One region of the Fundicoccus sp. Sow4_H7 genome, then DNA from elsewhere that is predicted to be linked to it. Evidence: predicted binding sites of a transcription regulator. Region 1 holds the regulator's gene; each other region holds the start of a gene.
What was found. Region 1 encodes Rex, which represses fermentation and respiration genes when NADH is low (regulators of the CRP and FNR family bind a similar motif). Its sites were predicted from a motif close to TTGTGAANTANTTCACAA; they were not measured.
Positions count from the first base shown of each region.

Region 2: the regulator Rex is predicted to act here: its motif matches at 3,080-3,097, upstream of adhE (bifunctional acetaldehyde-CoA/alcohol dehydrogenase).
Region 3: the regulator Rex is predicted to act here: its motif matches at 2,502-2,519, upstream of pflB (formate C-acetyltransferase).
Region 4: the regulator Rex is predicted to act here: its motif matches at 2,099-2,116, upstream of pdhA (pyruvate dehydrogenase (acetyl-transferring) E1 component subunit alpha).

Region 1 covers NZ_JBQKME010000009.1:72,927-78,321, reverse strand. Annotated here, with positions in the region: gene ACTQ54_RS09400 (polysaccharide biosynthesis protein) at 1-632, opposite strand, end outside; gene groL (chaperonin GroEL) at 875-2,500, opposite strand; gene ACTQ54_RS09390 (co-chaperone GroES) at 2,550-2,816, opposite strand; gene ACTQ54_RS09385 (redox-sensing transcriptional repressor Rex) at 3,010-3,669, opposite strand; gene ACTQ54_RS09380 (ABC-F family ATP-binding cassette domain-containing protein) at 3,869-5,395, shown strand, end outside.
Region 2 covers NZ_JBQKME010000004.1:151,846-157,240, reverse strand. Annotated here, with positions in the region: gene ACTQ54_RS05885 (metallophosphoesterase) at 1-256, opposite strand, end outside; gene adhE (bifunctional acetaldehyde-CoA/alcohol dehydrogenase) at 380-2,959, opposite strand; gene ACTQ54_RS05875 (SDR family oxidoreductase) at 3,306-3,920, shown strand; gene ACTQ54_RS05870 (glycoside hydrolase family 2 TIM barrel-domain containing protein) at 3,976-5,395, opposite strand, start outside.
Region 3 covers NZ_JBQKME010000004.1:123,858-129,252, forward strand. Annotated here, with positions in the region: gene parC (DNA topoisomerase IV subunit A) at 1-2,426, shown strand, start outside; gene pflB (formate C-acetyltransferase) at 2,673-4,901, shown strand; gene pflA (pyruvate formate-lyase-activating protein) at 4,974-5,395, shown strand, end outside.
Region 4 covers NZ_JBQKME010000005.1:125,607-131,001, forward strand. Annotated here, with positions in the region: gene ACTQ54_RS06780 (ABC transporter ATP-binding protein) at 1-996, shown strand, start outside; gene ACTQ54_RS06785 (ABC transporter ATP-binding protein) at 997-1,908, shown strand; gene pdhA (pyruvate dehydrogenase (acetyl-transferring) E1 component subunit alpha) at 2,277-3,386, shown strand; gene ACTQ54_RS06795 (alpha-ketoacid dehydrogenase subunit beta) at 3,389-4,366, shown strand; gene ACTQ54_RS06800 (dihydrolipoyllysine-residue acetyltransferase) at 4,453-5,395, shown strand, end outside.

The DNA of each region.
Region 1 (5,395 bases):
TGAAGAGCCTCTAGGCCACCAACGATCGTAACCCCACCAATTTTTTGATGACGTTTTGCAGGATCATCATCCAAAACAGCGACAACATTCATCCCTTCTGGTCGACGACGGTAGTTTTGCATAAAAATAGAACCACCATCACCTGCCCCAATCAAGACAACTTTTCGTTGTAAATCAGTTCCATCACTATGATAATTCCGGTACAAATAAATAATATACCATAAAACCCGCAAGCTAACCGCAAGCAATGCACTAATCATAGCGGATAGAAATATAAACCGCAGTGATATTTGTTTAAAAAACAGGGCATTAATTAAGCCAGTTGCTGTAAAGGAAAAAATGATAGTTGCAAAAAGATACACATAATCAAGCACGCCGTGGTAGCGTGTGATACTTGAACTCATCGGAACAAATCGTTTTACCAGTAAATAAATAAAATAAGCTAGAAGAATGTAAACGATTATAAATCGAAAAGATAATTCAATTATACTTAAGTAGAGTAATTTGGCTAATAAAGTACCTATTGCAAATATTGTTAAATCGGCAAAAAGCCAGATGGATTTTTTCTGAAATGGCGTTAGCATTTCCACATATTTAACAATTAACTTTGATAAATTTAATTTTTCATTCATTTCATAACCTCGCAACTTAAAATTTTTAAAACTAATTGACAAAACGTTAAATCAAACGGTTATAGCAAATATTTATTTCATTATACATGATTTTAGTGATATTTAGTTAAAAAAAATTAATTATTTTCATCAAACAGAAATTTTTGCAATAAATTGTAGATGAATTCATAATAAAACAAAAAACCACCGTATTGAATTGAATCAATACAGTGGTTTTGAATAGTAGTATTTATTTGGGGGAATTACATCATTCCGCCCATGCCTCCACCCATAGCTGCGGCAGCGGCAGCATCATTTTCAGATGGAATGTCAGCTACAACCGCTTCAGTCGTTAATAATAGAGCAGCAACAGAAGCAGCATTTTGTAAAGCTGAACGCGTTACTTTAGTTGGGTCAACAATACCCGCATCAATTAGATTTTCAAAGGTATCTGTTGCAGCATTGTATCCAATGCCAGCTTCTGAACGGTGAAGTGTATCCACGACAACTGATCCTTCTTTACCAGCATTGTAAGCAATTTGACGAATTGGCTCTTCTAAAGCACGAACAACGATTTTCACACCCGTTGCTTCATCGTCTTCTGCTTGAATGGCAGCAACCTTATCAATCACATTAATATAAGCCACACCACCACCAGGGACAATACCTTCTTCAACGGCAGCACGTGTTGCATTTAGCGCGTCTTCAATGCGTAATTTACGTTCTTTTTGTTCCGTTTCAGTTGCAGCACCAACATTGATCACAGCTACGCCGCCCGCTAATTTAGCGATACGTTCTTGTAATTTTTCACGGTCATAACTTGAAGTGGTTTCTTCAGCTTGTGCACGTAATAATATCACACGATTTTCAATAGCAGCTTTTTCTCCAGCACCTTCGATGATCGTTGTTGAGTCTTTCGTTACATTTACTTTACCTGCATGCCCTAAGTGCTCTGGCTTCGCATCTTTTAATTCGTAACCTAATTCTTCAGAAATAACAGTTGCACCAGTTAAAATCGCAATATCTTCTAGCATTTCTTTACGACGGTCACCAAATCCTGGCGCTTTAACTGCTACAACATTTAATGTACCACGTAATTTGTTTAATACTAGCGTTGGTAATGCTTCACCATCGATATCTTCAGCAATAATTAATAATGGGCGACCAGATTGCATCACTTCTTCTAATAATGGCAAGATATCTTGAATGTTACTAATTTTACGGTCTGTAATAAATATCACTGGGCTTTCTAAGTCTGCGATCATTTTTTCATTATCGGTTACCATGTATTGTGATAAATAACCACGGTCAAATTGCATACCTTCAACAACCGATAACTCTGTTTCAATCGATTTAGATTCTTCGATGGTAATCACACCGTCTTTACCTACACGTTCCATGGCGTCAGCAATTAAACGACCAATTTCTGCGTCCCCAGATGAAACCGAAGCAACTTGTGCAATCGATTCAGTTGAATCAACTGGTTGAGATAATTCTTGTAAAGCTTCAACCGCAACTTTAGTTGCCTTTTCAATTCCACGACGAACGCCAACTGGGTTCGCACCTGCTGTAACGTTTTTCAAACCTTCACGTACAATTGCTTGTGTTAAAACAGTTGCAGTAGTTGTTCCGTCACCCGCTACATCATTCGTTTTTGAAGCAACTTCTAATACTAATTGTGCTCCCATATTTTCAAAACGGTCTTCTAATTCGATTTCACGAGCAATGGTTACACCATCATTTGTAATTAATGGTGAGCCGTAAGTTTTATCTAAAACAACATTACGACCTTTTGGTCCTAGAGTTGTTTTAACCGTGTTTGCTAAAACATCTACACCACGTAAGAGCGACGCACGTGCGTCTTCTGAAAATTTCAATTCTTTAGCCATTAAATAAACTCTCCTTTATATAAATAAATACTAGATTTTACTGTTCAAATTATGATAAAACTGCTAAAACATGCTTAATATCGATAACTAAATACTCTGTTCCTTCATAGGTAACTTCTGTTCCAGCATGTTGTTCAAAAATAATTTGGTCGCCAACTTTAACGCCATCTTTTTCTTCAATATCAGCACCAACAGCTTCAACTATACCTGTGTGCTTCATTTCTTTAGCAGAGCTTGGTAATAAAATACCACTTGCTGTTGTTTCTTCCACTTCAGGATATTTAACAACGATTCTTTTTTGTAAAGGTTTTAACATCTTTGAATCCCTCCGAATATTTTTAATTTAGCACTTGATACACTAGAGTGCCAATACATTTATTATAATAAGCTATCTACCTATAAAAAGCAAGCATTTAAGGCAAAAAAAATATAGTTTAAACATTCCTTAAAGGCAAAATAAAAAAGAGCCAAGTGCAAGGCTCTTTATCTTTATCTCTATCCTAATTTGGTTAATCAAAGTATTCAGAATCGTCATCCGCTTCATCCATATTACTGTCAATAAAATAAATAAGGGTTAATAATTCATTGGTTAAATCGACATTTTGAACGCGAACCGATTTAGGGACATCAAATCTTAGCGGGGTAAAATTCAAGATGCCACGGATACCTGAATCAATTAAACGATCAACGACCTCACTCGCTGTTTCTTGAGGGACAGATAAAATAACAACTTCAATTTGCTGCTCTTCAATCATCTCTTCCAAGTCATCCATCGAATAGATTGGCACACCTGAGCGAATTGTTCCTATTACTTCAGGATTTATATCAAAAGCAGCACTGATACGAACATTATTATTTTTTCTAAAATTATAATTAATAAGCGCATTTCCTAAACTACCTACACCCACAAGAGCAACAGATGTTAATCGATCTTGGTTTAGCGTCTTACCGAAAAACTCTAATAAATAATCAACATCATAGCCATATCCGCGCTTACCTAAGGCACCAAAATAAGAGAAATCACGACGAATCGTGGCGCTATCGACTTTAACAGCTTCAGCTAACTCGGTTGAGGAAACACGCTTTTTCCCTGAATTTTGTAGAAAACGTAAATATCGGTGGTAAATCGGTAAACGTCGGGCTGTGGCTTTTGGTATTGCTTTACTCATTCTTCAACCCACTTTCACAATCCAGTATTGGTTATAGTATACTGAATCAAATATATTTGTTAATAGTATACCACCCTCAAACATTTATTGGAACAAAAGTTATCTAAAAAGTTAACAATCTTTTTTAATCAGCTTTCATCTATTAATTGTCAATTGATTTGGTATAATCAACTTAGCTGTAAAGTGAAGGAGAATTATAATGATTGTATTACAAGCCAATCAACTTGCTAGACGTTTTGCAGATACGGTTCTTTTTGAAGACGTATCCTTTAGTATCCAAACAAATGACCGCATTGCCCTTGTTGGGCGTAATGGGGTTGGTAAATCAACTTTAATTAAACAAATAATGGGATTAGAACCTTTATCTAGCGGGACAATTTCCAAAGCCCGTGATGTTCGTATCGGTTATTTAGAACAACATGTCGTTATTGACTCTACACGGACTATTTGGGAAGAAATGCTTTATGTCTTTCGCGAAACCTTATTATTACGTGAGCAAGCAGCGACAGCTGCTGAACAATTAGCAACATTAGCTGAAGATCCAACTTCTATAGCTTACGAAGAAGCTCTAGCGACCTATGACCGCTTACTCATCAAGTTAGAAGAAGAAAATGCTTATGCAATCGAGTCAGAAATCCGGACCGTTTTACATGGCTTTCGCTTTTATGAAGAAGATTACGATACAGCTGTGCAATCCTTATCCGGCGGACAAAAGACCCGACTAGCATTGGCACAACTTCTCCTAATGAAATACGATTTGCTTATTTTAGACGAGCCTACCAACCATTTAGATATGGATATGCTAGCGTGGTTGGAACAGTATTTAAATAGTTACCGCGGTGCTTTACTCATTGTTTCACATGACCGCTATTTTTTAGATAAGGTTGCTAACCAAGTCATTGAACTTAGACTCAATACTTTGCATACCTATAAAGGTAATTATTCCTACTACATTGAAGAAAAAGCAAACCGACTGGAACAAGAAATCAAGCTGTATAACCAACAACAAGCAAAAATCAGTCAGCTTGAAGATTTTATCGCACGAAATATTGTCCGTGCTTCAACCACCAAGCGCGCACAAAGTAGACGAAAACAATTAGAAAAAATGGAGCGAATCGAAAAGCCTAAGCAAGATCCACGTGCCCCAAGAATTCAATTTTCTGCCAACCATAATAGTGGTGAACGTGTGCTAGCAGCAAACGACCTATCGATTGGCTATTCAGACAATCAGCCTATCGCATCAGATATCGAATTGGATCTTCGCCGCCATGACGCCATCGCCATTGTTGGCCCCAACGGAATAGGTAAAACAACCTTGTTAAAAACGATAATTGGCCAACTTGAGCCTTTGGCAGGTAGTGTCCAATATGGGACCGGCGTTTCAATTGGCTACTACGCCCAAAATGTTAATACCCTAAACCCAGACTTAACGGTTTTAGAAACCCTTTGGCGCGCCCATGATACAACCGACGAATGGCAAATCCGTAGCATTTTAGGCAGTTTTCTGTTTTCAGGTGAAGCCGTTGAAAAGAAAGTGTCCATGTTAAGTGGTGGTGAAAAAGCCCGCCTTTCTTTAGCCTTGTTAGCTACCAAACATGATAATACCCTTTTACTCGACGAGCCAACTAACCACTTGGATATCGATAGCAAAGAAATTCTTGAAGAAGCCATGATAGAATACAACGGTACCCTACTGTTTGTTTCTCATGACCGTTACTTTATTAAT
Region 2 (5,395 bases), on a different contig from region 1:
CATTGTTAACTTCAAATAAATCACCAACTAGTAAAATTAAATCGGGATTGATTTCTTTTATTGGCTTAATAAGTTCTTCTTGTTTTTTTCCATATAGGTTATTATGCAAATCCGTTAAAACAACAATTTTAACAGGGGTTTTAATATTTTCATGGTGGTATCGGTAATTAACAATTTTTAATTTTTTGTTCAAAGCAAAATTGGCAAATACAAAGAAAGATAAAATCCCCATAATACTTAAGAGCAGCTTTTTCATAAAAAAAATCACCTCGTTCTTCTTTCTAAACTGTTAAAGTTAATTATACCCAATTTTAGAAGTAAGATACAAAGGTGACTCTTTATTTAATTATTTTTTAAGGTGATATTTATTTAAATGGTTTTACGCTTGATAACCGTCATATGCTTTCTTTATTATTTCAGCCATATCACTGACTAGGGCTAGTCGTGGATTAACAGGGGTACATTGGTCTTCAAAAGCGAGATAAGCAATTTCAGTCGCTCGATTTTCTAAATCAATTTGATCGACACCTTGTGCTTTTAGATTCATTTCGATACCAACGCGACATCCTAAATCAAAAACTGCCTTGGCTAATGACTTCACCCCTTCTTCAGCTGTCTTTGCTGGTAAGCCAAGTTGTTTGGCAATCGTTTGGTATCTTACATCTGCTTGATAATAATTGTATTTAGGCCAATTGGCTTGTTTGGACGGTTTTTGTCCATTATATTCAATGACAAAGGGTAATAGAATCGCATTAGTTCTACCATGAACTGTGTCGTAAAAGCCACCTATTTTATGGGCCATTGAGTGACAGATTCCTAAAAAGGCATTACCGAAAGCCATCCCAGCAAGTGTAGAAGCATTATGCATCTTTTCTCTTGCTTCAGAATCGTGTTCTAAGACTGATTTTTCCAGATTATCAAAAACTAACTGAATAGCTTGTAGCGCTAATCCATCAGTAAAATCACTTGCCATGACTGAGACATATGCTTCAATTGCGTGAGTTAAGACATCCATTCCTGTATCAGCAGCAACTGAAGTAGGTACTGTTTCAACTAGAACTGGGTCAACGATAGCCACATTTGGTACCAGTGAATAGTCTGCTAAAGGATATTTCATATTTTTACTTTTATCCGAAATAACAGCAAATGGTGTAACTTCTGATCCAGTTCCTGAGGTAGTTGGGATTCCTACATATTTTGCTTTTTCACCTAACTCAGGGAAACGAACAGCTCTTTTACGGATATCTAAAAACTTTTGAACTAAATCTTTAAAATCAATCTCAGGTTGCTCATAAAATAGCCACATTACTTTTGCAGCATCCATTACGGAACCTCCACCTAGTGCAATAATTGTATCAGGTTGGAAAGCATTCATATCTTCCGCCCCACGTCTCACTGTTGTAATATCAGGATCCGGCTCAACGTCACTAAAGATTTGATAGATAACCTCGTTAGGTCTAGCTTCTAATTGTTGAATAATTTTACTTGTAAAGCCAAGTTTTACCATTGATTTATCTGTGACAATCATTACACGGCTAATATTACGCATAGATTTCAAGTATGTAATTGAATTACGTTCAAAATAAACTTTAGGTGGCACTTTAAACCATTGCATATTGTTACGTCTTCTCCCTACCTTTTTAATATTCAATAAGTTAAAGACGCTGACATTGTCACCTACAGAGTTTCCACCGTATGAACCACATCCTAGTGTTAATGAAGGAATAAAGGCATTATACACATCACCTATCCCTCCGAAGGTTGATGGTGAATTCCAGATTACCCGAATCGCTTTAACTTGTTTAGCAAATTCTTTAACTATTTCATTGTCTGCAGTATGAATAGCAGCTGAGTGTCCTAAGCCATTGAAATTAACCATTTGTACTGCTTTTGAGATTCCATCTGCAGTTGATGAGGATTCTACCATTGCTAAAATAGGAGACAATTTTTCACGAGTCATTGGTTCGACTTCACCAACTTCTTCTACTTCAACAATTAAGATATTAGTTCCTTCTGGTACTTTAAACCCTGCTTGATCTGCAATCCATACAGCAGATTTTCCAACTATATTTGAATTTAGTTTTGCTTCAGCAACATTCTCACTATATGCAGTGACACCAAAACAGAATTTTTCTAATTTTTCTTTTTCTTTTGCATTGACTACAAAAGCATGATAGGAAAGCATTTCATTTTTAAATGCTTCATACACTTCCTTGTCAACAATGACTCCTTGTTCTGAAGCACAGACCATACCATTATCAAAAGATTTACTTAATGTAAGGTCGCTTGCAGCTTGCTTAATATTTGCTGTTTTTTCAATATAAGCTGGAACATTCCCTGCTCCAACTCCTAATGCTGGTTTACCACAAGAATATGCCGCTTTAACCATTGCATTACCACCTGTAGCTAAAATAGTTGCTACACCTGGATGATTCATTAAATGACTAGTAGCATCCATAGATGGATACTCAATCCATTGGATACAATTTTCTGGTGCACCTGCAGCGATTGCTGCATTTTTTACAACTTGAGCTGCATGAGCAGAGGATTGCTGTGCAGATGGATGGAAAGCAAAAACAATTGGATTTCTTGTTTTTAGAGCAACTAAAGATTTAAAAATGGTAGTAGAAGTTGGGTTAGTCGTTGGTGTAATTGCACAAACAACACCCACAGGTTCTGCAATTTCAATTAAGCCACTCACATCATCTTCAGAAATAATACCCACAGTCTTTTGTTTCTTCATATAGTTGGTCACATGTTCACAAGCGAAGATGTTTTTGGTCGCTTTATCTTCAAAAACTCCTCTACCAGTCTCTTCTATTGCATGTTTAGCTAAACTACCATGTTGGTCGAGCGCAGCAATGGAAGCTTTTGCTACAATATGATCAATTTGCTTTTGGTCATAATTCTGATAATCATCTAATGCCTCTAGAGCTTTAGTGACAAGTGAATCAATCATTTCTTCCGTGGAAGGAACTTCAATAGTTAAATTTATTTTTTCTTGTAAAGTCATGTGATCTCTCCTCTATTTGTTTTACAAGTATATGTTAAAACATTCACAAGGATTTGTAAAGCTTTTTTGTGATAAAAATCACATTAATTTTCAAGTAAACGCTTAAAGCATCAGTTTTCATAATGAAAGCACTTACTTTTGTTAAAATACCAATTCACAAATATCTTTATCATGTGAATCATCGAACAATGGTGAAGATGATAGTTTTGTCTGTGTTAATTCTTATGGTATTTTAAGTATAGAAAGGAATTGATGAGATGAAAGTTTTAGTTATTGGAGCAAATGGCAAAGTTTGCAGCTAGTCAGCCAAGAACTTCAGAATAATAAAGCATATGATCCAGTCCTCTTTTTACGTAAAGAAGAGCAAATAGAGAAATATAATGGGCAAGGATTTGAAACGCGTCTTGGTAATTTAGAAGATTCGGTCTCTACTCTAGCAAAATTAATGACTTATATTGATGCAGTAATTTTTACTGCTGGATCTGGAGGAAGTACTGGTGCTGATAAGACTCTATTAATTGATTTAGATGGAGCTGTTAAAGCTATGGAAGCAGCTGCACAAAATGGTATCAAACGTTTTATTCTCTTAAGTGCTTTTGGCGCTGAAAATCGTGAAAGTTGGGAGTCTATTGTTCCCTATTATGTGGCAAAGCATTATGCAGATCGAGCCTTAATTAACAGTAACTTGGATTATACAATTGTGAAACCTAATATATTGACAGATGACAATGGCATAGGAAAAATTGCCATTGAATCATTTGAAGACATTAATATTGACCGTATTACTCGTGCAGATGTTGCAAAAATTATTGTCACGGCTCTTGATACACCAGAAACAATTGGTCAATCGTTTAATGTGACACAAGGAAATACAGAAATTAAAGAAGCACTTAAGCAACTTAAATAATAAAAAAAACAAGGCAGAAGATTTAACTTCTTGCCTTGTTTTTTAATACAATTATTTATTTAATATTTAATGAGAAGTTTAAAGCAAAATGATTGTCATTTAGGCGATAAATTTCTGCTAACTCAGGACCACACGCTGCACTACCTACTCCACTCTGTTGAGTATCTATATGTAGGTAAACTGAATCTTCTTTAATCAATTCATCACGGAGGCGCGTATCAGTCAATTGCTGCGTTGAAAAATGCGATAGATTGAAGCTAAACGAATCATTGCTTTGGAAATTCAACTTAAGATTCAATTCATTTGTTAATTGTAATTCTTTACTTTCATTATGGCTACCATTTTCCTGTGGTTTAACATATGGTTCGTATAAATCGTCAATGTTTGTTTCAAGACGCTTATTATAAACTTCAAGTTCAAGTGTAATATTGTCATTTAAACTTGTAAAATCATATTGATTACGTAAAGTAATTAAACCTACATCTTTGTTGACGTTTGTTATTCTTACTGGTCTAAATATTTGTTGATAGTCAAGCAAGCCAGTATGTAGCGTTCTGTCTGGATAAACAAGGCCATCCATACAGAAATTGTCAAAATGCGGGAAGTCATTAAAATCGCCACCATAACAATATAATGGTTCATCGTTTTCAGATTCAGCAATATTTGCTGCATAATCTGCCCATTCCCAAACAAAACCACCGATAAATTCATCGAGAGCTAGCATCGATTCATAATACGCTAAAATATCACCAGGTCCATTACCCATTGCGTGAATATATTCACACAACATAAACGGACGATCAATCGGATTTTCAGGATTAAAGTAAAGTTCATCCATTTCTTCAATTGAAGCATACATACGACTAATAACATCCACATATTGGGAATCATTATCACGTTCACGATCACGATGCCACCAACCCTCATAGTGTAGTGGACGAATAGGATCTATTTGACGAGCAACTTCACCTGTTTTTTCAAAATTATAACCATAACCACACTCATTCCCACCCGACCACATAACAATGGAGCTATAATTCATAAATGGCACCATGCTAGCAATCATGCGTTCAACAAATGCTTCTTCATAAACTGGATCATTCATCATCATATTATAGTTGCCATAACCACCTAAACCGATTAAGTCAACGACTCCATGACACTCTATATCGGCTTCACTCATCACATAAAAACCTAGACGATCCGTTAATTCATAAAACTCTGCGGTTTTAGGATAGTGAGCGGTTCGAACAGCGTTAAAGTTATACTCTTTCATTAATTTTAAATCAATAAGATGATCTTCAATATTAACAGCAGACGCTTTTTCAGGATGGGTATCGTGGTGATTAACACCTGAGAATTTAATGGATTGACCGTTGACATAGTATTGTGTCCCAATAATTTCGTGTCGTCTAAGGCCAATTTCTTGTAGATACCACTCATCACCTACATGGATATACAAGCGATATAAGTTT
Region 3 (5,395 bases), on a different contig from region 1:
TTGGACGCTATTCAAAATATATTATCCAAGATCGCGCTTTACCAGATATTCGTGATGGCTTAAAACCTGTTCAGCGACGCATTTTGTTTGCCATGTTCCAAGAAAGAAATACTGCCGAAAATCCCTATCGTAAATCAGCGAAAACAGTAGGAAATGTGATTGGTAATTACCATCCGCATGGGGATTCTTCTGTTTACGAAGCCATGGTTAGGATGAGTCAAGATTGGAAATTACGCTATCCGTTAGTGGATATGCATGGTAATAACGGTAGTATGGATGGAGACCCAGCTGCAGCGATGCGGTATACGGAGGCCCGTTTATCTCCTATTGCCGGTGAATTATTGAGAGACTTAAGAAGTCAAACGGTTGATTATTTACTCAACTTTGATGATACGCTTGAAGAGCCGACTGTCCTGCCAGCCCGCATTCCGAATTTGTTAATTAATGGTGCGACAGGGATTTCTGCCGGTTATGCGACCGAAATACCACCACATAACTTAAAAGAAGTTCTAGATGCCTTAATTTACATGTTAGGCCATAAACGTTATGACCTAGATAAAATTATGACATTTATTCAAGGTCCTGATTTTCCAACCGGTGGTATTATTCAAGGAAAAGACGATATCCGAAAAGCATTTAAAAAAGGACAAGGTAAAATTGTTGTTCGTGCTTTGACTGAAATTGAGAATTTAAAAGGAAGTAAATCACAAATCGTGATCACTGAATTACCTTATGACGTCAATAAATCAAAATTAATTCAACGCTTGGATGATATCCGAATCCAGAAGAAAATTGATGGTATAGCAGAAGTTCGCGATGAATCAGACCGGACAGGTGTTCGGGTAGTTGTTGAATTACGCCGTGATATTAACGCTAACGATGTATTGAATTATTTATTAAAAAATTCTGATTTACAAATCAACTACCACTTAAATATGGTGGCCATTAATAATCGCCGTCCTGAAGTGGTAAGCTTATTACAAATTCTAGAAGCTTATTTAACCCACCAACGTGATATTATTCGTCGACGAACAGAATTTAATCTGAATCGTGATCAAGAGCGTCTACATATCGTAGATGGATTAATTCGAGTTGTTTCCATCTTGGATGAAGTGATTGCGACTATTCGCGCATCTGAAAACAAGGCCGATGCTAAAAATAATTTAGTAGAACAATTCGATTTTTCTTTAGATCAAGCAGAAGCAATTGTTTCTTTACAATTATACCGTTTAACTAATACCGACGTTGTAGCCTTACAAAACGAGAAACTAGAATTAAACGAACAAATTTTAATGTATCAAAACATTTTAAATAATGAAGAAACTTTGAATAAAGTTCTTAGCCAAGAGTTGAAAGAACTTAAAAATAAATATCCCAGCCAAAGACGGACTAAAATTGAAGACGAAGTAGAAGAAATTACCGTTTCAACGGCTTTAATTATTCCAAAAGAAACCGTCAATGTTTCAATTACAAAAGAAGGGTATATAAAACGCACCAGCGTACGTTCATTTGCCTCTTCTGATACGATGGACTTAGGAAGCCGTGATTTTGATTACCCGGTCTTTGTTAAAGAAATGTCAACGCATGATCAACTTGTGATTGTGACAAATAAGGGGAATTATATCCACTTACCGGTTCATGAACTTCCCGATATTCGCTGGAAGGAATTAGGTCGTCATCTATCTCAGTATTATCAATTAGAGCCGAACGAACAAGTACTGAATGTTTTCGAAGCTGCTGAAGATATTGAGGGGAACGAAAAAGATGGAGCAAATGATTTAATTGTTTTAGCAAGCAAACTAGGTAAGATTAAACAAACCTTCATGAATCAATTTACTACTTATCGAAGCTATAAGACTAAAACAGCCATGGCCATGAAATTGGCCGATGATGACGAATTAGTCAGTGCCAATCGTGTAAAAGCGGATCAAGCTTACGAGGTAGTTATTTTAACACAGCGAAGTTATGCTATTCGTTATGATTTAAATGAAGTAGCAATTAGTGGATTGAAAACCCAAGGTGTTGTTTCTATTAACCTAAAATCAGATGATGAAATCATTGCGGTAATAATTGATCCACATGTCGATTCTGACTCTGAAATTTTAGCCTTGACGCAACGGGGGAATCTGAAACACTTTAAGACGGATATTATTCCATTGGTTAACAATCGAAATAGTAGAGGTCTTTTGATGTTGAAAGAACTTAAGCAAAACCCACATCGCTTTATTGCCGCTTTCTTAATTGAACAGAATGATTTACCTTTTGTTATTCAAGGGGATACAGGTGATAAAATTGAGTTATTTGCCAAAGATATTCCGCTTTCTGACCGTTTGGCTAATGGATCAACGATTAAAGATCTGGATAAATTAGGTCAAATTATTACGATGCACCCCGCACATTTAAAACTATTAGCTGAAGAAAATTAGAAAAATACGACCTCATGAGTTAAAGAGGTCGATTTTTTATTTAATAAATAATTTTTAATAGAAGTAGGTTTAAAGTAGTGTTCCATTTCACATGATACAGATTTAAACAGTTAAGAACATTTTAATAGTACAGAATAGGACAACTGTTTCAAATGACAAATTTCACAATAAGTATTGATATTATTTATAGATATGCTATACTAAAGGCGTAGGTTTAATGCAGTAATATTTATTAGGAGGAATTTTATGGAACAGTGGCAAGGTTTTAAGGGAACAACATGGCAAAATGAAATTAATGTTCGTGACTTTATTCAAGAGAATTATACTGTTTATGAAGGCGATGACTCATTTTTAGCTGGCCCAACGCAAGCGACAACTGATTTATGGGATCAAATTATGGATTTATCACGCCAAGAACGTGAAGCCGGTGGCGTTTTAGATATGGATACAAAAATCGTTTCAACGATTACTTCACATGGAGCCGGTTACTTAAACAAAGAAACTGAGAAAATTGTGGGTGTTCAAACAGACGTACCTTTCAAACGTAGTTTACAACCATTTGGTGGTATTCGTATGTCTGAAGCTGCTTTAAGTTCATATGGCTATGAAATTGATCCAGAAGTTAAAGATATATTCACTCACTATCGTAAAACGCATAACCAAGGTGTATTCGATGCTTATACGCCAGACATGCGTGCAGCCCGTAAATCTGGTGTTATTACTGGTTTACCAGATGCTTATGGTAGAGGGCGTATTATCGGTGACTACCGCCGTGTTGCATTATACGGTGTTGATCGCTTAATGGAAGAAAAAGCGAAAGACTTTGCCAATATTGGTTACGGAACTATGTCAAATGATGTTATTCAATTACGTGAAGAAGTTAATGAGCAATACCGTGCTTTAAGTGAATTGAAAGAATTAGGAAATATTTATGGCTTTGATATTTCAAAACCTGCTACAACAGCGCAAGAAGCATTCCAATGGTTATACTTGGGATATTTAGCTGCTATTAAAGAACAAAATGGGGCTGCGATGTCATTAGGACGTACATCAACCTTCTTAGATATTTATATTGAACGTGACTTAGCTGAAGGCCGCTTAACAGAAGAAACAGCTCAAGAATTAGTAGACCACTTTGTTATGAAATTACGTTTGGTAAAATTTGCCAGAACACCTGACTATAACGAATTATTCTCAGGAGACCCAACTTGGGTAACTGAATCGATTGCTGGTATGGGAGTAGACGGTCGTCCACTAGTAACAAAGAGTTCATTCCGTTTCTTACATACATTAAGTAATTTAGGTCCCGCACCAGAACCAAACTTAACTGTTTTATGGTCACCAAAATTACCTGAAGCCTTTAAAAATTTTGCAGCAAAAATGTCGATTGAATCTTCTGCGATTCAATATGAAAATGACGAAGCTATGCGTCCAATTTATGGTGATGACTATGCTATTGCTTGTTGTGTATCGGCAATGGAAGTTGGTAAACAAATGCAATTCTTCGGTGCTCGTGCCAACCTTGCTAAAGCCTTATTATATGCGATTAATGGTGGGGTAGATGAAAAATCTAAAGCTCAAGTGGCACCTGCTTATGAAAAAATTACGTCAGAATACTTAGATTACGATGAAGTAATGGAAAAATATGATACTATGCTAGAATGGTTAGCTGGTTTATATATTAATTCATTAAATATCATCCACTATATGCATGATAAATATAGCTACGAACGTTTACAAATGGCTGTTCAAGATACAGATATGAAGCGTACAATGGCAACTGGTATCGCTGGTTTCTCAGTAGCTATCGACTCATTATCTGCTATTAAATATGCGAAAGTTAAAGCTATCCGTGATGAAGACGGTATTGTTGTAGACTATGAAGTTGAAGGCGACTTCCCTAAATATGGTAATAACGATGATCGTGCTGACCAAATTGGGGTAGATTTACTAAAATCATTTATGTCTAAAGTTAAAAAACATCCAACTTACCGTGATGCCGTTCATACCACATCCATCTTAACCATTACGTCTAACGTTGTTTATGGTAAGAAGACTGGTAATACGCCAGATGGCCGTCGTGCAGGTGAACCATTTGCACCAGGTGCTAACCCAATGCATGGCCGTGATACACACGGAGCTTTAGCTAGCTTGTCATCTGTTGCAAAAATGCCTTATGAATATTCATTAGACGGTATTTCCAATACTTTCTCAATCATTCCTAAAGCTTTAGGTAAAGATGATATGACACAACAAGAAAACTTATCTAGCCTATTAGATGGTTACTCTAAAAAAGGTGGTCACCACTTAAACGTTAACGTATTTAACCGTGATACTTTATTAGATGCGATGGAACATCCAGAAAATTACCCTCAATTAACCATCCGTGTTTCTGGTTATGCTGTTAACTTTATTAAATTAACCCGTGAACAACAATTAGATGTAATTAATCGTACAATGCATAGTTCAATGTAATGACTTGTTTCTAAAAGACTGATCATTGCGATCAGTCTTTTAGTTTATCATACAAAGAGGAGGTGACATCATTTGAATAATACAGTTGCTGCACCGACGACAGGATTTGTTCACTCAACGGAAAGTTTTGGTTCAGTTGACGGTCCCGGTATACGTTTCATTACTTTTCTGCAAGGATGTCGCATGCGTTGTGAATTTTGCCATAATCCCGATACTTGGAATACTAAAGGTGGGACAGAATATACACCTGAACAATTGTTCAACGAAGCCATTCGTTATAAGGATTTTTGGGGAACAAAAGGGGGAGTCACTGTCAGTGGTGGTGAACCTTTACTTCAAATTGATTTTATTATCGAGTTTTTCAAAATATGTAAAGCAAATGGTGTGAATACTTGTTTAGACTCTTGTGGGGGTCCATTTACACGAAAAGAGCCTTTCTTTAGTCGTTTTGAGGAATTAATGAAATATACCGATCTGATGTTATTAGATATTAA
Region 4 (5,395 bases), on a different contig from region 1:
ACCTTTGCTGGAGTCGTACAAGCGATTAGAGGCGTGAGTTATGATTTGCATCGCGGTGAAACTTTGGCAATCGTAGGTGAATCTGGTTCTGGAAAGACAGTTTCTTCAAAAGCTATTATGGGCTTATTAAGTAAAAATGCAAAAGTTGAAAATGGAAATATTTATTATAATGGTGAAACTGACTTATTAAAGTTAAGTGAAAGAGAGATGCGATCTTACCGTGGAACAAAAATAGCCATGATATTCCAAGATCCGATGACATCTTTGAATCCTACTTTAACTATAGGACGTCAAATCGAAGAAGTCCTACGCATTAAAAGGAATTTTTCAAGACTGGATGCGCATGCAGAAGCGATTAATTTACTCACTTTATGTGGGATTCCTAATCCTGCCGAGCGGCTAAAGCAGTATCCTCATCAATTTTCAGGTGGTCAGCGTCAGCGGATTGTCATTGCGATCGCTTTAGCAGGAGATCCGAATGTCCTTATTGCGGATGAGCCAACGACAGCTTTAGATGTAACCATTCAAGCGCAAATCATTGAATTGTTACAAAAAATACAAGCCGAAAAAGGAATGGCCATTATTTTTATTACCCATGATTTAGGCGTGGTCGCAAAGGTTGCAGACCGAGTTGCGGTTATGTATGCTGGGCGATTTGTTGAAATAGGACCCGTTGATGATATTTATTATAATCCTCAACATCCGTATACATGGGGGTTATTAAGTTCTATGCCAACAACGAAGACGACAGGAGCATTGTATGCAATACCTGGGACGCCGCCTGATTTAATTAATCCTCCAAAAGGAGATGCCTTCGCGGTTCGGAGTGAGTTTGCTCTCGAAATTGATTTTATTAAACAACCTCCGATGTTTGAAGTAAGCCCGGAACATTACGCTGCTAGCTGGCTCTTGCATCCACAAGCACCAACGGTGATACCCCCAGAAAATATTCTTGAACGTCATCGTTACTATCAAAGTAAACAAGGAGGAATGTAAATGTCAGAAAATAATTCACATCAACATCCTCTATTGCAAGTAAAAAATTTGGATGTGACATATAATCGAGGCAGTCGTTCAGAGGTGAAGGCTGTTGAAAGCGTGACTTTTGATATTTATGAAGGTGAGACATTTGGGCTTGTAGGTGAGTCTGGAAGTGGAAAATCAACGATTGGTCGCGCGATTGTGCGCTTACTACAACCCTCAAGTGGGGAAATCATTTTTAATAATAAGCCATATCACACAAATTTGTCTTCAAAAGAACGGCTTTCATTCAATAAAAATGTGCAAATGATCTTTCAAGATCCTTATTCATCTTTGAATCCGCGTATGAAAGTACAAGATATTATTGGAGAAGGTATTGATATTCATGGTTTAGCCGGTAACCCTCGGATGCGTAATGAACGTGTTAAAGAACTTTTAGATACAGTTGGGCTTAATCAAGATCATGCTAGCCGATATCCTCATGAATTTTCAGGTGGACAACGCCAAAGAATTGGAATTGCTCGTGCGCTTGCAGTGGAACCAAGATTTATCGTAGCAGATGAGCCAATCTCTGCTTTGGATGTTTCAATTCAAGCTCAAGTCATTAATCTACTTGAAAAACTACAAGTGGAAAGAAAATTAACTTATTTATTTATTGCGCATGATTTATCCATGGTAAAGTATTTTAGTGATCGGATTGCGATGCTACACCGTGGTCGGATTGTGGAAATGGCTGAAGCTGAAGAATTATATGCCAATCCAATTCATCCTTATACGAAAAGTCTTTTATCTGCTGTTCCGGAGCCTGAGCCAGATATTGAACGCCAAAAGAAAAGAATAATTTACAATGAAGAAAAGCATTCAAATAGTAAATATGAATTAAAAGAAGTGGCAATTAATCATTGGGTACAGTCTTTTAATCAATAATTAGGCTTTAAACAAATATTCACAATGTATATATTTAGATTGGAATCAGCTTTAAAAATAAGTTGTTTTGTCGATGTTTATGAAAATAATATAACAGTTTGAACTATGTATCATAACAGATATTTCTTTAAATAAGCACTTTCTTTTGCAATTGAAAGTGTTTTAAAGAAATAGCTGTTTTTCTTTTTGTTTGACAACTATTTCACAAACCTTGTCAAAAGACTGATGTTATCAATTTTTTTTAATCCAAAAGCTTGCATTTAACCTTAGATAATGCTAAATTAGTGATGTACAAATGGATATTAGTACAGTTTATTTAACTGTTTAATGATTCAGACAAAACAATGCAGAGAGGAATGTGTACAAGCATGGCTAAAAATGATGCTCCTACAAAAATCGAAGATTTATTAAGACCAGATAACTTTGATTTTAGTACAGTACAAGTGTTGAATGAAGAAGGAAAAGTAGTTAATGAAGACTTACTTCCTGATTTGTCAGATGAAGAATTAGTTCAATTGATGAAAGATATGGTTTGGTCAAGAGAGTTGTTCGAACGATCAACCGCATTAAATCGTCAGGGTAGACTTGGATTCTATGCACCAACTTCTGGGCAAGAAGCTTCTCAAATGGGTTCAATTGCTGCAATGACAAAAGACGACTTTATTTTACCAGGATACCGTGATATCCCTCAATTAGTAAAACATGGTTTACCTTTACATAAAGCTTTCTTATGGTCTAAAGGGCATGTTGAAGGTAATAACTATCCAGAAGATCTCCATGCTTACCCACCACAAATTATTATCGGTGCTCAGTATGTTCAAGCTGCTGGGGTTGCAATGGGTATTAAGAAAAATAAACGTAATGCAGTTGCTGTAACTTGGACAGGTGATGGTGGTTCTTCACAAGGTGACTTCTACGAAGGTATTAACTTTGCAGGTGCCTTTAAATTACCAGCTGTTTTCTACATTCAAAACAATGGTTGGGCTATTTCTACACCTCGTGAACTTCAATCAGCTGCACCAACATTAGCACAAAAAGCTGTTGCGGCAGGAATTCCTGGTATTCAAGTAGATGGTATGGATATTTTAGCTGTTTATGCTGTATCTAAAGCTGCTCGTGAGTATGCAGTTGCTGGAAATGGACCAGTTTTAATTGAAACACTTTGCTACCGTTATGGTGCTCACTCATTATCTGGTGATGATCCTAAACGTTACCAACCAGAAGGAGTACAAGAAGAATGGCGTGCAAAAGACCCATTAATCCGTTATGGTAAGTATTTAGTTGAAAAAGGCTTATGGTCTGTAGAACAAGAAGAAGCATACTTGGAAGAAGTTAAAGAAGACATCAAGAATGAAATCATGAAAGCTGATACGACACCAAAACAAAAAGTTTCAGATTTCTTGAAATCTATGTATGAAACTCCAGACTATGTAACACAAGAACAAATTGAAATTTTTGAAGCAAAGGAGAATAACTAATCATGGCACAAAAAACAATGATTCAAGCTATTACTGAAGCATTAGCCACTGAATTACGTAACGATGATCGTACTTTGATCTTCGGTGAAGATGTGGGTAAAAACGGTGGTGTTTTCCGTGCGACAGAAGGCTTAAGTGATGAATTTGGCGATGACCGCGTATTTAATACTCCTTTAGCTGAAAGTGGTATTGGTGGTTTAGCTGTTGGTTTAGCATTAGAAGGATTCAGACCAATCCCAGAAATTCAATTCTTCGGATTCGTATTTGAAGTTATGGACTCTGTTGTTGGACAAGCCGCACGTACACGTTACCGTATGGGTGGCACACGTAATTTACCAATCACTTTCCGTGCACCATTTGGTGGTGGAGTGCATACTCCAGAATTGCACGCGGATAACTTAGAAGGATTAATTGCACAATCTCCAGGGATTAAAGTAGTTATTCCATCGAACCCATATGATGCAAAAGGTCTACTAATCGCTTCTATTCGCGATAATGACCCAGTATTCTTCTTAGAACATATGAAATTATACCGTTCATTCCGTGAGGAAGTTCCTGAAGAAGAATATACAATTCCTTTAGGTAAAGCTAATGTTGTTAAAGAAGGTACTGACGTATCTGTTATTACTTATGGAGCTATGGTACGTGAAGCTGCAAAAGCTGCTGAAGATTTAGAAGCTCAAGGAATCTCAGTAGAAGTTATTGACTTACGTACAATTCAACCATTAGATATTGAAACAATTATCGCAACAACTGAAAAAACAGGTCGTGTAGTAGTAGTTCAAGAAGCACAACGTCAAGCAGGTGTTGGTAATCGAGTGATTGCTGAAATATCTGAACGTGCTATTTTATCACTAGACGCACCAATTGGCTTTGTTGCGGCACCAGATACCATTTTTCCATTTGGACAAGCTGAAAGAGATTGGCTACCAAATGCAGATGATATCGCTGCTAAAGTCCGTGAAACTTACGAATTCTAATTCATTAATAAAGGATAGTGAGCAATTGATTTGCTCACTATCTACTAGTTTTTAAAATGTAAATGAAGAAAGGAAGAATCTAAACCATGGCATTTAAATTTAAATTACCTGCATTAGGCGAAGGTATCATGGAAGGCGAAGTTGTATCTTGGTTAGTTAAAGAAGGCGACCAAGTTAATGAAGACGACGTACTAGTTGAAATTCAAAATGATAAATCTGTAGAAGAACTACCTTCTCCTGTATCAGGGACAGTTACAAAAATTGTTGTTGCTGAAGGTGAAGTAGCAAATCTTGGTGATGTATTGGTTGAAATTGATTCACCAGATCATAATGATGATGAGGAAATAGCACCAACTGCTCAAGCAGGAGCACCAGCATCCTCTCCAGAACCAGTAGCTGCTGCAGCACCAGCAAAAGGTGGAGCGAATTTCCAATTCAAGTTACCTGCTTTAGGTGAAGGAATTATGGAAGGTGAAGTTGTTACTTGGTTAGTTAAAGAAGGCGACCAAGTTAATGAAGATGACGTTTTGGTTGAAATCCAAAATGATAAGTCTGTAGAAGAATTACCTTCTCCACTTTCAGGTAAAATTGTTAAGATTCATGTTCAAGAAGGTGAAGTTGCAAACTTGGGTGATGTATTAGTTGAAATTGACTCACCTGACTATCAAGCAGATGCAGAAACGGCAGAAGAAAGCGTACCTTCGAGTCCTGAGTCACCAGCAGCTTTAGAACCAAAAGAAGAAGACTCACCTAAGACTGAAAGAAGCAACACAGCTGTAGAAATTGATCCAAATAAACGCGTTATTGCAATGCCTTCAGTTAGAAAATTAGCTCGAGATAAAGGTATTGATATTAGAGGCGTTGCAGGTAGCGGTAAGAATGGCCGTATCTTAAAAGAAGATATTGAAAATTACAATCCAGATGCAGTTGCACAAGCTTCAACAGTAGAAACTGAAGCAGTTGCACAACCATCTACAACAGAACAAGCATCTGCTCCAGTTGCAGCAGCGGCACCAGCAGAAGCTAAAC